One region of the Micromonospora sp. NPDC053740 genome, then DNA from elsewhere that is predicted to be linked to it. Evidence: riboswitches for the same ligand, from Rfam matches in the RefSeq annotation. Region 1 holds a riboswitch; each other region holds the start of a gene.
What was found. A riboswitch is a leader RNA that binds a small molecule or an ion and turns the genes downstream of it on or off. The one in region 1 is predicted to bind S-adenosylmethionine.
Positions count from the first base shown of each region.

Region 1 (5,366 bases):
GTACGCCTGCTGAGCTACTGGCCGGGCAAGTTGCTGGTGCTGGTGCTGCTCGGTTTCGCGGCCACCGACTTCATCATCACCATCACCCTCTCGGCCGCCGACGCGACGGCGCACATCGACGAGAACCCGTTCTGGCCGAGCGGGCTCAAGGGTCACGAGGTGCTGGTCACGCTGCTGCTGCTGTCGCTGCTGGGCACGGTGTTCCTCAAGGGATTCGCCGAGGCCATCGGGATCGCCGTCGTGCTGGTCGCGGTCTACCTGACGCTGAACGCCGTGGTGGTGGCCGACGCGCTGTGGCGGGTGGTGACGCACCCGAGCGCGGTAGGTGACTGGACCACCGCGCTGACCACCGGGCACGGCGATCCGTGGCTGGTGGTCGGGTTGTCGCTGCTGGTCTTTCCGAAGCTGGCGTTGGGTCTGTCCGGCTTCGAGACCGGGGTGGCGGTCATGCCGAGCGTACGGGGTGACCCGCAGGACTCGGAGGCCCAACCGCTGGGCCGGATCCGTGGCGCCCGCCGGCTGCTCACCACCGCGGCGGTGATTATGAGCGTCTTCCTGATCACCAGCAGTGTGACGACCACAGTGCTCATTCCGCCGGAGGCCTTCCAGCCGGGCGGGCCGGCGAACGGGCGCGCGCTGGCCTACCTGGCGCACGCCCACCTCGGCGAGGTGTTCGGCACCATCTACGACCTGTCCACCATCGGAATTCTCTGGTTCGCCGGGGCATCCGCGATGGCTGGTCTGCTCAACCTCGTGCCGCGCTACCTGCCCCGTTACGGCATGGCGCCGACCTGGGCGCGAGCCGTCCGGCCGCTGGTGCTGGTCTTCACCGCCGTGGCGTTCCTGATCACGATCATCTTCGAGGCCAGCGTGGACGCGCAGGGCGGCGCGTACGCCACCGGGGTCCTGGTGTTGATCACCTCGGCCGCGACGGCGGTGACGCTCGCGGCGCTCCGGCAGCGTCAGCGCGGCCGCACCATCGCGTTCGGGGTCATCGCGGTGATTTTCGTCTACACCACGCTGGCGAACGTGGTGGAGCGCCCGAGCGGCGTCAAGATCGCGGGCTGTTTCATCGGCGGGATCATCCTGGTGTCGGCGCTGTCCCGGCTGAGGCGGGCCTACGAGCTGCGCGTCGACCACGTTGAGCTGGACCACGCCGCGGCCCGGATGATCGACGAGCGCGCCGGACGGCGGATCCGCCTCATCGCGCACGAACCCGACCGGCGCGACGAGGCGGAGTACCACGCGAAGCTGGCGCAGACCATGGCGGACAACGACTTTCCCGACGACAGCGACGTCATCTTCGTCGAGGTCACTGTCACCGACCCGTCCGACTTCGAGACCGAGCTGCTGGTCCGCGGCAGCGTGGTCGACGGCCGCTTCCCGGTGCTCAGCCTGGCCAGCTCGTCGGTGCCCACCGCGCTCGCCGCCCTGCTGCTGGAGATCCGTGACCGCAGCCGTCGCCGCCCCCACATCTACTTCGAGTGGTCCGAGGGCGGCCCAACCCGCAACTTCCTGCGCTACCTGGCGTTCGGACAGGGCGCCATCGCCTCGGTGACCCGGGAGATCCTGCGCCGCCAGGAGCCCGACCCGCACCGTCGACCGCACGTGCACGCCGGCTGACCTGCGAGTCGACAGCCCGTCGCGCACAGTGAGCGTGGTCATACCGACTGGACGATCCACCCGTTCGTGCTGCTAGCCTCGGCGCAGGTCATGAGCGCCAGCGCGAAGCCCCGGCTCGCTGGCCGGCAACCCTCCTCCGCGGTGGGGTGCCCCGGGTGAAGACCAGGCACCGGCAGGACGTCGGTGCAAGCGTGGCCTGGCACCCAGGTCAGCACAGACCCGGGAGAACCATGCGCATCCTCAGCACCGCCCCACCGACCGACGCCGCGGACTCCCGCACCGGTCGACCCTCGCCCGCACTGATCCGGCGGCGGCACGTGGACATGATGCGAATGTGCAGCGCCGCCTGTCGTCGCGGCACCGCGCTCTAGCACCCCCTTCCCCAGCTCGTTTCCCACCGGTACGCCCATCGGGCGTGCCGTCGGTGGCGCACGTCGATACGCGCCCAGACACCACATTCGGAGACACCAGTGCGATTCCTTCCTGCCCTGACCCGTGCCGCCGCCCTGGGCGCGGCCACGATCCTGGCCGCCACCACCCTCACCGCCTGCGGCGACGACAGCTCGTCCGACGCCACCGCCAACCCGTACCGCCTGGCCCAGGCGGGTGTGCTGCGCGCCGGAACGCTTACCGACGCCCCGCCGAACGTGTACCTCAAGGACGGCAGGTTCACCGGCTTCGACAACGACCTGCTGACCGCCGTGGCCGGCAAGCTCGGCCTCACCGTCGAGTTCGTCGGCACCGACTTCTCCGCGCTGCTCAGCCAGGTGAACAACCGCAAGTTCGACGTGGGCAGCTCCTCGATCACCATCACCGAGGCCCGCAAGAAGACAGTCGACTTCGGCAACGGCTACGACTTCGGCTACTTCGGCCTGGACGTCCCGGCCGGCTCGCCGATCACCGGCTTCGACCAGCTCACCGGCAAGCGGGTCGTGGTGGTGCAGGGCACCGTCCAGGACGACTACGCCACCGGCAAGCAGCTCAACCCGGTGCGGGTGCCGGACTACAACGGTGCGATCAACCAGCTCAAGGCGGGCACCGCCGACGCCTGGATCGCCCCGGCGGAGATCGGCGAGAAGTCGGCCGCCGACAGCAACGGCAAGATCACCGTGGCGGCCAAGCAGCTCAGCCCGGCACCGACCGCGTACGCGGTGGCCAAGGGGAACGACAAGCTGCGCGAGGCGCTGAACAAGAGCCTCGACGAGGTCATCGCCGACGGCACCTGGAGCCGGTTGCAGGCGCAGTACTACCCGGGTCGGCCGATCCCGGCGGACTTCACACCGGGCAGCGGCACTGTGAACGCCCCGTCCGCGTCGGCCACGCCGTCGGTGTCGGCTGTGCCGACGGGGCCGTCGGCGTCCGCGTCGACCGCTTCCTGAACCGGTGACGAGCGAGCGGGGCGGTAGGAGCGACCGATGGATCCGTTGAGCACCCTGTGGGAGACCTTCTTCGACTGGGACGCAATGCGCGAGGCGCTGCCCGAGATGCTGACGGTCGGGTTGCCCAACACGCTGATCCTGGCGGTCTCCGCCGCCCTGCTCGGCTCGGTGCTGGGCCTGCTGCTGGCCGTGGCGGGCATCTCCCGCAGCCGCTGGTTGCGCTGGCCGGCGCGGGTCTACACCGACGTGTTCCGGGGGCTGCCGGCCGCGGCGACGATCCTGCTGATCGGCGTCGGGCTGGCCCCGCTGGGCATGCAGGTCTGGGGGCCGGATCCCTACCCGTTGGGCATCCTGGCGCTGTCGCTCATCGCCGCCGCGTACATCGGGGAGATCTTCCGCTCGGGCATCCAGTCGGTGGAGGCCGCCCAGTTGGAGGGCGCCCGGGCGCTCGGCTTCTCCTGGGCCGACTCGATGCGGCTGGTGATCATTCCGCAGGGCATCCGGCGGGTGTTGCCGGCCTGGGTGAACCAGCTCATCGCGCTGATCAAGGACTCCAGCCTGGTCTACTTCCTCGGCCTGGTGGCCAGCCAGCGGGAGCTGTTCCGGATCGGGCAGGACTACGCGGCCACCACCGGCAACGAGTCGGCACTGCTGCTGGCAGGGCTCTGCTACCTGGCGTTGACAGTCCCGCTGACGCACGTCGTCAACTGGATCGACAGACGGCTGCGCAACGGTCGGCCGGCCACCGTGTCGACCGAAGAGGACGACGACGACATCCCGTCGTACGCCGCGACGGAAGGAGATCGACGATGACCACCGCCACGACGACCTCGGTCAGCCTCGACGTACGCGACGTGCACCTCGCCTTCGGACCGAACCGGGTGCTGCGCGGCGTCGACCTCTCGGTGCCGCGGGGCGCGACGGCCTGCGTCATCGGGCCGTCCGGGTCGGGCAAGTCCACACTGCTGCGCACCATCAACCGACTGATCGAACCGGACCGGGGCGACGTGCTGCTGGACGGGCGCAGCGTGCTGGGCGACGACCCGGACGCGCTGCGGCAGCGGGTGGGCATGGTGTTCCAGCAGTTCAACCTCTTTCCGCACATGAGCGTGCTGCGCAACGTCACGCTGGCGCTACGCCGGCTGCGCAAGCTCGGTGCGGACGAGGCGGAGACCGTCGCCCGGGCCCAGTTGGAGCTGGTGGGGCTGGCCGGCAAGGCGAACTCCCGCCCTGCGCAGCTCTCCGGTGGTCAGCAGCAGCGGGTGGCGATCGCCCGCGCGCTGGCGCTGCGGCCCGAGGTGATGCTCTTCGACGAGGCCACCTCGGCGCTCGACCCGGAGTTGGTCAAGGGCGTCCTCGGGGTGATGGCCGACCTGTCCGCCGCCGGCATGACGATGGTGGTGGTGACCCACGAGATGGGCTTCGCCCGGCAGGTAGCCGACACCGTCGCCTTCATGGACCGGGGCGTGGTGCTGGAGGCCGGCCCACCCGAGGCGATCTTTGAGCGGGCCGAGCATCAGCGGCTTCGCCGGTTCCTCGACCAGGTGCTCTGAGCCCTCGGTCACTCGTTGGGTCCACGCCCCAGCAGCCGGATCTCCTCGTTGTCCAGCGCGGCCTGGAGTTCCTGGAGCACCAGGTCGTCGATCTCCCGGTTGTCGCGCAGTCGGGTGACCTCCCGCCTCTTGTGGGCGAGGACACCGAGGCGCAGTCGGCGTTCCAACCGGCGCTCCTCGGCGGTGTTCCCGCCGCTCTCGTTGAGGTCCTCCAGATGCCGCCGGTACTCGGCCTCCAGCCGACGCACCGAGTCATCCTGGGCACCGATCTCCGCCGCGACCCGTGGTAGGGCGGCCAGGCCCACCTCGGTGGCGCGCCGCCGAGCGTTGCGGGCCTCGTCGACGCGTTCCGGGTCGCCGCTGAGCCCGGCCCAGCGGACCACCAACGGCAGTGTGGTGCCCTGAAGCAGCATGATCAGCACGATCACCAGCGCGGTGACGAAGATGATCAGATCGCGTTCGACCACCGGTCGACCGTCGACCATCACCGTCGGAACGGCCAGGGCGGCGGCCAGCGAGACCGCGCCCCGGAAACCGGACCAGCCCGCGACGGTCCCCACCCGCCAGGCGGACGGCCCCTGGCTCGGGTCCATGATGCGGCGCCGCCCCAGCCTCGCGGCTTGCGCGGTCAGGTAGACGAAGAGAAGCCGGGTGCCGATCACGACCACTGTGACCACCAACACGATCATCAGAGCCCGCCCGGGCGAGGTGCTGGTGATGCCCCGGACCGCGCGGGGAATCTGCGTGCCGAGCAGGACGAACAGACCGCCGTTGATCAGGAAGGTGGACAGGTCCCAGAACGCGTACGCCA
Region 1 covers NZ_JBFASO010000006.1:106,771-112,136, reverse strand. Annotated here, with positions in the region: gene AB0K35_RS17670 (amino acid transporter) at 1-1,623, shown strand, start outside; SAM riboswitch class IV at 1,710-1,821, shown strand; gene AB0K35_RS17665 (ABC transporter substrate-binding protein) at 2,094-3,002, shown strand; gene AB0K35_RS17660 (amino acid ABC transporter permease) at 3,039-3,815, shown strand; gene AB0K35_RS17655 (amino acid ABC transporter ATP-binding protein) at 3,812-4,555, shown strand; gene AB0K35_RS17650 (Na+/H+ antiporter) at 4,564-5,366, opposite strand, start outside.

Region 2 (5,366 bases), on a different contig from region 1:
CTGCGTGCCGTCCGGGAAGCGCAGGTGGTAGCGGCTGCCGTCCCAGACCCCCGCCGGGGCCTGCGGGTCCCGACCCACGAAGAACGACCGGTAATGGGTGATCGCCTCCAGCAGCTCCCGCTCCTCCCGGGCGGTCCGCTCCTGGTCGGCGGGTTTGCGGTCCAGGCCACGCAGCGCCCCGTCGCGCAGCAGGGCCAGCCGGGTCGCGGCGGACTGGTAACCCCGCATCGCCCGCACCCCGGCGTCGCCGGCCACCCGCCGCGCCCAACTGCGGGCGGCGTGCCGTCGGCCGAGACTGCTCAGGGCTGCCACCTCGGGCGGGCTGAGCCAGCCGGCGCGTACGTAGTCGGGCAGGACCCGCTCGGTGAGCCGCCCCTCCCAGGCGCGCAGCCACAGCGCCAGCCCCACGGTGCCGAAGAAGACCGGCACCATGAGCCCCAGGAAGCCGTACAGCATGATCATGGCTTCGCCGGTGGCCTGGGTCAGCGTGGGCAGCAGGTTCCACGTGCCGTGCAGCATCATCGCCAGCAGCAGACCGGCGATCGGGGCGAGCACCCGGATGCGCCGGTCCGCCGTCCGGGAGGCGATACCCAACCCCACACCGGTCATCGAGGTGAAAAGGGGATGGGCGAACCCGAACAGCAGGATCCGCAGAATGAAGATCGCGATGACCTGCTGGATGCCGGTGGCCGGGCCGTACCGGTCGGCGCCGGCCGCGTACCCCAACCCGCCCAGGTAGAGGATGTTCTCCACCATCGCGAAACCGACCGCGGAGAGCCCGCAGTAGACCAGGCCGTCGGTGATACCGGACCACTCGCGGCGGCGGAACACCAGCAGCAGGATCGGGCCCAGCGCCTTGGTCAGCTCCTCGATGAACGGTGCCACCAGCACCCCGGTGAGCGCGGAGGGCAGACCCCAGTCGGCGAAGCGATTGGCCGCGAAGTCGTTGACCGTGAGCGAGGCGGCGGTGGAGACGAACGCCCCCCAGGCGAAGCAGAAGATCAGATACTTCAACGGCTCCGGTTCGTACCGGTCCAGCCAGAGGAAGCAGGCGACCAGCACCGGCACCGGCAGGATGGCGGCGAGCACCCCGACCAGCAGGGCCTGCACACCGAGCGACTGGCCGAGCGTGAAGACCATGAAGACCGCGCACGCCGCGATCAACAGCACCACCCCGGCCAGCGCCAGGAACCGCCGCCAGCCCAGTCGGCGCAGCGGCATCCGGGGCGTCTCACCCATGGGCGGGACGGCTGGCGCAGGCGGGTCGGCGGGCGACGGCGGCAGCGGTGAACCGGGCGGGGTGTCGGCCATGCGGTCAGCGTAGCCATCCGCCGCCGGCTGGTTCGGTCGCATCGGTAGCAGCTATGCTGCCGGCAGGTCACGAGCGCCAGCGTCAAGCCCCGGCTTGCTGGCCGGCAACCCTCGTCGAGTTCGCGGTGGGGTGCCCCGGGTGATGACCGGGCCCAGCCCGATCGGTGTGCTGGGCAAGCGCGGACCCCGTCCCGATGTCACACCCGGGGTCCCTGACCCCGGAGGTTCCGGCGTGTCCGTCACACTCGTCTCCTCGCTGCCCACCGTGCCGTCGGTGCCGTCCGCGCCGCTCGACGTCCTCGGCGTGCCCGGCGAGATCAACCTGGACTACGCGGCCAGTGCGCCGTGCGCGCGGGCCGCCGCCGACGCGGTGGCCGAGCTGCTGCCCTGGTACGCCAGCGTGCATCGCGGAGCGGGAGCGCTGTCGCGGCGTTGCACCCTCGCGTACGAGCAGGCAAGGCAGACGATCGGCGACCACTTCGGCGCTCGCGCCGACGATCATGTGATCTTCACCCGCAACACCACCGACGCGCTCAACCTGCTGGCGCGGGCCGTGCCGGCCGGCACCACTGTTGTCACGTTCGCCTCCGAACACCATGCCAACCTGCTGCCCTGGCCGCGCGGGTCGGTGCGGCTGCCGGTGCCCAGCGACAGCGACGGGGCGGTACGCGATCTCGCCGCCGCCCTCACCGAGCTGCGCCGGGGCAGCAGCCCGGCGTTGCCGGTGCTGGTGGCGGTGACCGGTGCGAGCAACGTGACAGGTGAGCGGTGGCCGGTCGCCGAACTGGCGCGGGTGGCCCACCGGCACGGTGCCCGGATCGTGCTCGACGCCGCGCAGCTCGCCCCGCACGCCCCGGTCGACCTGCTCGCGCTCGACGTCGACTACCTGGCCGTGTCCGGCCACAAGCTGTACGCGCCGTTCGGCGCGGGCGTGCTGATCGGTCGGGCCGACTGGCTGGACGCCGCCCCGCCCTACCTGGCCGGTGGCGGGGCCACCAGCCACGTCGGGCCGGCCACCCACGACGTGACCTGGGCGACCGGCCCGGCCCGCCACGAGGGCGGCACCCCGAACCTGCTCGGAGCGGTTGCGCTGGCGGCGGTGTGCAGGGCGCTCGACGAGGCGGACCAGGGCGCGCTGGCCGCCCACGAGCAGGCCCTGCTGACCCGGCTACGGGCCGGCCTCGCCGCCCTGCCGCACGTCGTCGAGCTGCGCACCTTCGGCCCGGACGCCCCCCGGGTCGGCATCGTCTCGTTCGTGGTCGCCGGCCGGGACTCCACCGAGGTGGCCACGCGGCTGGCCGCCGAGCACCACATCGGCGTACGGGACGGGTTGTTCTGCGCCCACCCGCTGGCCCGGCGTCTGCTCGGCGAGGCGGCGGGTCGTACCGGCCGTCGGGACCTGCCGCCCACCGCGCTGCGTGCCAGCATCGGGCTGGGCAGCACCGCCGCTCAGGTGGACCGGTTGCTCGCGGCCCTGGCCGAGTTGGGCTGAGGCCGCGCGGCGATGGTCGCCGCTCAGCCGACCGGCGGGGCGGTGGGTGGCTTCGGTGCCTCGCCGGGCTCGGCGGGCTCACCGACCGGGCGCTCCTGCTCACCGAAGGCGGTGCGGATCCACCGGTTAGCCTCCTCCTGCTCGATCCCGGAGGCGACCAGCAGATCGCTCGCTGTGGTGCGGATCTGGGCGATCACCACGCTGCCGGAGAAGCCCACCCCGTCGCCGTACGCCCGGCCGGCCTCGCTGACCGCCCGCAGCGACCGTTCCCGGGCCTTCTCCGGCTCCTCACCGGCGGCGAACTCGTGCTTGAGCAGCCGGACCGACTCGGCGAGGTGACCGATCGCGTCCGGCATCGGATCGGGCACCGGTTCCTCGTCCTCGACCAACGTGACGGACCGGCGGATCAGCGTGCCGCTGTTGCGCATCGCCCGGTCGATCGGGTCGGCCGCCTCGGCGTAGTGGGTCAGTTCGTCGCGGCGGTGCCAGCGAGCCGGCGAGAGGGTGGCCGTCTCCTTCGCTCCCTCGATGGCCTCGCCCAACGTGGCCAACTCCTCCTTGTTGTTGCGCAGCCTCTCCAGTGCGCCCTGGATGGTGGCGCGGTCCCGGTTGCGCAGCCCGTCGGCTGTGGCGTCGAGCTGGGCGGCGAGCAGGTCCAGGGCGGGGCGGGCGGCCCGGTTGATCACTCGGAGCGGGTTCAGTGGCAGCAACACAGCCGTGACCAGCAGCGCGATCCCACCGCCGAGGAACGCGTCGACGAAGCGGGGGATCTCCAGGTTCTGGGTCGACGGGCTCAGCGTCACGATCAGCACCGCCGTGGCCGCCGCCTGGATGACGATGGCCACGCTCGCTCCGGCGAAGATGGTGAGCAGGATCGCCACTGTGACCACCAGGCCGAGCTGCCACGCCCCGGTGCCGAGCAGGTAGATCAGGAGGTCACCGACGGCCACCCCGACCCCCACCCCGACGATCAGCTCCACCGTCCGGCGGAACCGCTGACCGACCGACGCGGCAAGGGTGCCGACCGCGGAGATCGGCGCGAAGACCGGTTGCGGGTTGCCGAGCACCTTGTGCGAGATCAGGTACGCGAGCCCGGCGGCCAGCCCGGCCTGCACGGCGAGTCCGCCGGCCATCCGTACCCGGTGCAGCCGATCGTGCAGGGTGGCCCGGCTGCGGTGGCGCAGCTGTTCGGTGGCCTCGGCGATCCGCGCGCCGTCGATGTCCACCAAACCGTCGCGCAGCGCGGTACGGCGCACCACCGGCTGTCGCTTGTCCCGGGCCACGGCCATGGGCGCGACTACCCGTGGTGGGCCCGCTGAACCCTCCCTTCGGGCGCGTCGAGGGAGGATGCGGCAAACTCGGGCGGTGGTTGATCTGTTGGACCGATGGCGGGCGGCGGCCCGGGGTGCCGGCGCGAGACCCGATCCGGGTACCACCCGGGTCGGCGAGCAGTTGATCGTCCGGTGGCGGGAGCCGCACCGGCACTACCACACGCTGGCCCACCTGACGGCGGTGCTCGATGTGGTGGACCAGCACGCCGACCTGGCCACTCGGGCCGACGCGATCCGGCTGGCGGCCTGGTTCCACGACGCGGTCTACGACCCCCGGGCCGCCGGCGACGCCAACGAACGGGACAGCGCCGCGCTGGCCGAGAACATGCTCACCGGGCTCGGGGTGCCGGCGCCCACTGTGTCCGAGGTGCGCCGGCTGGTGCTGCTCACCGCCGGGCACGCTGTGGCACCGGGCGACCGGGACGGCGTGCTGCTCTGCGATGCGGACCTGTCCGTGCTGGCCGCGCCGCCGGCCCGCTACGAGCGTTACGCGGCGGCGATCCGCCGGGAGTACGCCCATGTGCCGGAGCCGGCCTTCCGGGTTGGGCGGGCCGCCGTGTTGACCGGCCTACTGTCGCTGCCCGCGCTGTTCCGGTCGCCACGGCTGGCGAGCCGGTGGGAGGAGCCCGCCCGGGACAATGTGCGCCGGGAGCTGGCCACCCTCACCGGGTCACCGGGGAACGCCCGTTGACCAGGTGCTTCGGCCGACGCAGGTCGGCGGCGCGGAGCAACCGGACCAGCTCCCGGCTCGGCACCACCTGGGCACCGAGCCACACCGCCGCCGCGAACCGGTCGGCCGGAATGTCGTAGTGGTCCCTGTCGAAGCCGCGCCGGGGCGCACCCAGCGCCTCGGCGAAGGCGTGCAGCTCGGCGTACGAGACGTCACTGATCAGGTGCGACCAGAGCCGACCGCGCCACGGCCAGGCCGGCCGGTCCAGGTAGAGCATGGTGCCCAAGTTATCCCGCCCAGTCGATCATGTTGATGATCGCCGGTCGGCGACCCAAGGCGTGTGTCAAAGCCTCGGTCGAGCCGAGGCGGAGTCCAGGCGGCGGTCCGGCAAGGCGGGAATCGGCCCGGATACCGGTGTCGTATCCGGGCCGATTCCCAACGCGACCGGTCGTCGTCTGGGCCCGCCGCAGGCCGGCCATGGGCTTTGACACACGCCTTAGCCTCGGCTGCATGGCTTCCACCGCGCTCCTCGACGACCTGCGCGCCGCGCTCGGTGACGACG
Region 2 covers NZ_JBFASO010000002.1:603,865-609,230, forward strand. Annotated here, with positions in the region: gene AB0K35_RS07445 (PrsW family intramembrane metalloprotease) at 1-1,353, opposite strand, end outside; SAM riboswitch class IV at 1,377-1,497, shown strand; gene AB0K35_RS07450 (aminotransferase class V-fold PLP-dependent enzyme) at 1,544-2,803, shown strand; gene AB0K35_RS07455 (FUSC family protein) at 2,827-4,029, opposite strand; gene AB0K35_RS07460 (metal-dependent phosphohydrolase) at 4,169-4,825, shown strand; gene AB0K35_RS07465 (DUF4031 domain-containing protein) at 4,797-5,081, opposite strand; gene AB0K35_RS07470 (FAD-linked oxidase C-terminal domain-containing protein) at 5,315-5,366, shown strand, end outside.
Region 2: it holds a riboswitch for S-adenosylmethionine, as region 1 does, so the genes downstream of both, AB0K35_RS07450 (aminotransferase class V-fold PLP-dependent enzyme) here and AB0K35_RS17665 (ABC transporter substrate-binding protein) in region 1, are expected to answer to the same signal.

Region 3 (5,366 bases), on a different contig from region 1:
CTGGGCGTTCCTGCTGGTCGCGGCTCTCGGTCCGGGTGCCTGGGCGCTCGACACGCTGCTCGCGCGTCGCCGCGACATTCAGTCCGCGCCGGTGGCGTCGATGGCCGAAAGCAGCTCGATCGTCGTCTGACCGCACCCGTACCGCGTCGCCGGGGCCTCGACGAGGCGGCCCCGGCGACGCGCCGGCCAGAAATCGCCCCCCGCAGTGCTCCGCGAGGGCCGCGCGCCGGCTCCCGGCGCTGCGCTGATGTCGTAAACGATTCAGCTCCACAGCGTGCGCGAGTGGCAGGTCTCACCCGCCCCGCGGCCGTGACCGGCGGCGACGCGGCGTAAGGGCCGAAGCGAAAGGGTCAGGCCGGCGGGCGGTGGGTGAGGACCGCGTCCAGCAGGCCGGGGTAGAGCTTGTCCAGCTCGTCCCTGCGGAGCCGGACCAGTCGACTGGTGCCGGCGGCCCGGGTCCGGGTCAGGCCCGCCTCGCGCAGCACCTTGAGGTGGTGACTGCGGGTCGCCTTGGAGACGCCGAAGTCGAAGCTGCCGCAGGCGGCCTCGCCGCCCTCGGCGAGCGCCCGGACGATCTGCAGCCGCACGTCGTCGGCGAGTGCGGCAAGCACGTTGGTCACCGGGACAGCGGTCAGGTCGGGTTCGTGCGGCTCCATGTGACCAGTGTAACCCTTGTTCGACAATGATCGAACAACACCCTAATGTCGGTGCCGTTGGTTCGACGATACTCGAACATTGGAGTTGCTGATGCGATCCCGCGCCACCGCGTACCCACTGGTCGCCGTGCTCGGTTGGGGCGTGATGTTCCCGATCCTGGCCAGCGCGCTCAACCGGGTCGACCCGCTCAACCTGACCACAGCGCGCTACCTGCTGGCCGCCGTCGTCCTGGTCGCCATCCTGTTGCTCCGCGAGGGTGCCGGCGCGTTTCGGCACGGAGGTCGGGCGCTGGAGGTGGTGGTGCTCGGAGTGGTCGGCTTCGCGGGCTTCAACCTGCTCACCAACCTGGCGCTCGAACACGCAGCCCCGCAGCAGATCTCGCTCTTCGTGGCCACCACGCCGGTGATCACCCAACTCGTGCGCTGGGCCCGCGACGGCGTACGCCCGAAGCCGCTGCTGCTGGCCCTCTCCCTGGTGGCGCTCCTCGGAGTCGGACTGGTGATCACCCGCGGCAGCCTGGCCGGGCTCGGCCAGTTCGGGCTCGGCGGGCTGATGATGGTCGGCGCGGTGCTGGGCTGGGGCATCTACACCCACGGTGCCAGCCGGTTCGGCGAATGGTCCCCGCTGCGCTTCACCACCCTCACCGCGCTCGCTGGCACCGCCGCCATGCTCGTCCTGAGCATCGGCGCCGACGCCGTCGGCTGGCAACACGCGCCGGCCGCCGCCGACCTCGCGGCGGTCGCCCCGCAGTTGGCGTACGCCGTGCTGGTGGGCGCGGTGATCGCGGTCCTGGCCTGGAACACCGGCGTACAGCGACTCGGCGCCGCCAACGCGGCGCTGTTCATGAACCTGGTCCCGGTGACCACCTTCGCTGTGCAGATCGCCCGCGGCTACCGCCCCGAGCCCGTCGAACTGGTCGGGGCTGCCATCACGATCGCCGCCCTGATCGCCGCGAACCTCGCTGCCCGGCCCCGGACCACGCCGCTGCCCCGACCGACAGCTGTGACGGACCCGATCGCGGTTACCGACCCCGTGGCCGTGAGCGGCCGCTGACCCACTTCCTGGGATCTGCCCTGGAGGCCGCGCCCAGCTTTGCCTAGACTCGACCCCACAACTGAATACCTCATCCAGAGGGGCTGAGGGATACGGCCCGACGACGCCCCGGCAACCACCCCGCGCGCTCACCGCTGAGCGACCCGCGGGGCAGGTGCCAATTCCGTCCCCGCCGCACCGTGCGATGCGGGGAAAGATGAGAGGACTCTCGACATGACGTCGACGCTCGTCACCTCCGGCATCGACACCGCCGCCAGCCCCGCCCGCGCCCTGGTCTGCCGTGCCTGCTCGGCCCGCTACCCGCTCGTCGCCCAGCACGCCTGTTACGAGTGTTTCGGCCCGCTGGAAGTCGACTACGACACGGCCGCGCTGGCCACCGTCACCCGCGAGCAGATCGAGGCCGGCCCGAACAACATCTGGCGGTACGCCGCCCTGCTCCCCGCCGGTCAGGACCCGGCCAGCCGGGTCACCCTCGACCCGGGGCTGACTCCGCTGGTGGCGGCCCCGCACCTCGCCGCCGAGCTGGGCATCACCGCGCCGCTCTGGGTCAAGGACGACAGCGCCAACCCCACCCACTCGTTCAAGGACCGGGTCGTCTCGGTGGCGCTCACCGCCGCCAAGGCGCTCGGGTTCACCCGGTTCGCCTGCGCGTCGACCGGCAACCTGGCCAACTCGGTGGCCGCCCACGCGGCCCGCGCCGGGGCGCCCTCGGTGGTCTTCATCCCCAGTGACCTGGAGCAGGGCAAGGTCATCACCACCGCCGTCTACGGCGGCGAACTGGTCGCGATCGACGGCTCGTACGACGACGTCAACAGGCTCTGCGGTGAACTGGTGGAGACCGACGAATTCGAGGACACCGCGTTCGTCAACGTGAACGTCCGGCCGTACTACGCGGAGGGCTCCAAGACCCTCGGCTACGAGGTGGCCGAGCAGCTCGGCTGGCGGATCCCGGCGCAGGTGGTCATCCCGATGGCCAGCGGCGAGCTGCTCACCAAGATTGACAAGGCGTTCTCCGAGCTGGTGGAGATCGGCCTGGTCGAGGCGCCCGCCGACGGCTGGAAGGTCTTCGGCGCGCAGTCCGCCGGCTGCAACCCGATCGCCGTCGCCCTGCACGCCGAGACCGACACGATCGTCCCGGTCAAGCCCACCGGCATCGCCAAGTCGCTGAACATCGGCGACCCGGCGGCCGGCCTCTACGCCCTGGAAGCGGTCCGCCGCACCGGCGGGTGGATGGAGTACGTCGACGACGACGAGATCCGCGCCGGCATCCGCGATCTGGCCCGCACCACAGGGGTCTTCGCCGAAACCGCGGGTGGGGTCACGGTGGCCGTGCTGCGCAAGCTGGTCGAGTCCGGTCGGCTCGACCCGACGGCCGAGACCGTCGTGTTCAACACCGGCGAGGGCCTGAAGACCATCGACGCGGTGGCCGGCCAGGTCGGCCCGACCCACCACATCAAGCCCTCGCTGCGCGCCGCTCGCGACGCCGGTCTCCTCGGCTGACCCGGGCGGCCAAGTGGATCAGTCGGTAACTGGGTTTTCGCTGTGAGTGTGGAAAACCCGCCGCTACGGACTTGACGGCAGGAACCGGACGGCGCAAGATGCTCCGTGCGGGAGGGCATTTCGCCGAAGACTTTTGAAGTTCTTGCGACCCAACGCCGGAGGCGTTGTGCGAGTGTCCCTCCCGACCAACGTTCGATCGGGCCAGCGAGTAATTCGCTGGCCCGATCGCTTTTGTACCGTGCACGCTCACCGGCATGAGCATCACCATCGCGTCGTTCGACGGCGCCGACCGGGCCTCCGTCGACGAGGCGTACCGGATCGGGTCGGCGGCCAACGACGCCGATCTCCCGGACTTCCCGCCCTTCTGCCGGCGCCGCTTCGACGCGCTGTTCCACACTCCGATGCCCGGCACCCTGTCGCTCTGGGCGCTGGCCCGACTGGATGGCGTCCCGGCCGGCTACCTTCAACTGGACCTGCCGCAGCTCGACAACACCGACAACGCCACCGCCGAGCTGCAGGTGCATCCGCAGCTGCGGCGCCGGGGCGTCGGCCGGGCCCTGCACGAGTACGGGCTGCGCCTGCTCCGCGAGCACGGCCGCAAGCGGGTGGTGGCGATGGCCGTCTCCGCGCTGCCCGACGGGCCGCCCCGAAGTGTGGCCGGTGACGCGTTCGCCGCCGCGACAGGCGCCCAGCCCGCACTCACCGAGGTGCGTCGCCGGCTCGACGTCGGCGAGATCGACCGGGCCGCCCTGCGCGCGGCGCTCGCCGAGGCCCAACCGCGAGCCGAGGGCTATCACTCGGTCTGCTGGCAGGGCTCCACCCCGCAGGAGTACGTGGCGGACATCGCCTACCTGGACGGCCGGTTGCTCATGGACGCGCCAATGGGCGACGTGCAGTGGGAGCCGGAGCAGGTGGACGCCGAGCGCATCCGCGGCAACGAACGGGCACTGGACGCCCGGGGCCGGCGGCGCTACCACCTCGGGATGCGGCACGAGGCGTCCGGCCGGCTGGTCGCCTGGACGCTGCTGGACCTGGGCGCCACCGTCGACTGGCACGCGTTCCAGCAGATCACCATCGTCGACCCGGCCCACCGTGGGCACCGGCTCGGCCTCATCGCCAAGGCGGAGAACCTGCACCACCTGCTCACCCACGAGCCGGCGGTACGGGTGATCGACACCTTCAACGCGGCCAGCAACAGCTACATGGTGGCGATCAACGAACAGCTCGGCTTCCGCCCGGTGGACTCCTGGACCGACTGGCAGCTCACCCTCTGACCGGGATCGGCGCTACTGCTCGTGGACCTGACTCAGGCATGCGTCGCTGCCGGGCATTCGCGCTACTGCTCGTGGACCTGACTCAGGCATGCGTCGCTGCCGGGCATTCGCGCTACTGCTCGCGGACCTGACTCAGGCATGATGGCGGGCATGACGGAGACCCCGCATCCCCTGTACGACAGGCACGCCGACACCCTCAACCGTGCGCTGACCGCGATCACGGAGCGGGGTTACTGGTCCGCCTATCCCGAATCCCCCAGCCCTCGGGTCTACGGCGAGACCGCCGCCGCCGACGGAAAGGCCGCCTTCGAGGCGTACCTCGGTGGTGATTTTCCGCTCGACCAGCCTGGCAGCGGCGCTCGGGTCGCCACCGAGACGAGCCCGTTCGGGGTGGAGCTGGCGGTGCGCTACCCGCACGCCGGCCCCGGCGAGCTGGTCAGCGCCGCCTCCGCCGCGCTGCCGGCGTGGCGCGACGCCGGCCCGCAGGCCCGGGTGGGCGTCTGCCTGGAGATCCTCGACCGGCTGCACAAGCACATCTTCGAGCTGGCCAACGCGGTGCAGTTCACCAGCGGGCAGGCGTTCGTGATGGCCTTCCAGGCCGGTGGCGCGCACGCGTTGGACCGGGCGCTGGAAGCGCTGGCGTACGCGTACGCCGAGATGACCCGACACCCGGGCACGGCGGGCTGGGAGAAGGCCGCCGGCAAGGGTGACCCGCTGCGGATGACCAAGACGTTCCACGTGGTGCCGCGTGGGGTGGCGCTGGTGATCGGCTGCAACACCTTCCCGACCTGGAACTCGTACCCCGGGCTGTTCGCCTCGCTGGTGACCGGCAACCCGGTGATCGTCAAGCCGCACCCGCGCGCGGTGCTGCCGCTGGCCATC
Region 3 covers NZ_JBFASO010000002.1:622,665-628,030, reverse strand. Annotated here, with positions in the region: gene AB0K35_RS07545 (DoxX family protein) at 1-130, shown strand, start outside; gene AB0K35_RS07540 (metalloregulator ArsR/SmtB family transcription factor) at 351-656, opposite strand; gene AB0K35_RS07535 (DMT family transporter) at 748-1,710, shown strand; SAM riboswitch class I at 1,778-1,913, shown strand; gene thrC (threonine synthase) at 1,924-3,210, shown strand; gene AB0K35_RS07525 (GNAT family N-acetyltransferase) at 3,465-4,484, shown strand; gene paaN (phenylacetic acid degradation protein PaaN) at 4,635-5,366, shown strand, end outside.
Region 3: it holds a riboswitch for S-adenosylmethionine, as region 1 does, so the genes downstream of both, thrC (threonine synthase) here and AB0K35_RS17665 (ABC transporter substrate-binding protein) in region 1, are expected to answer to the same signal.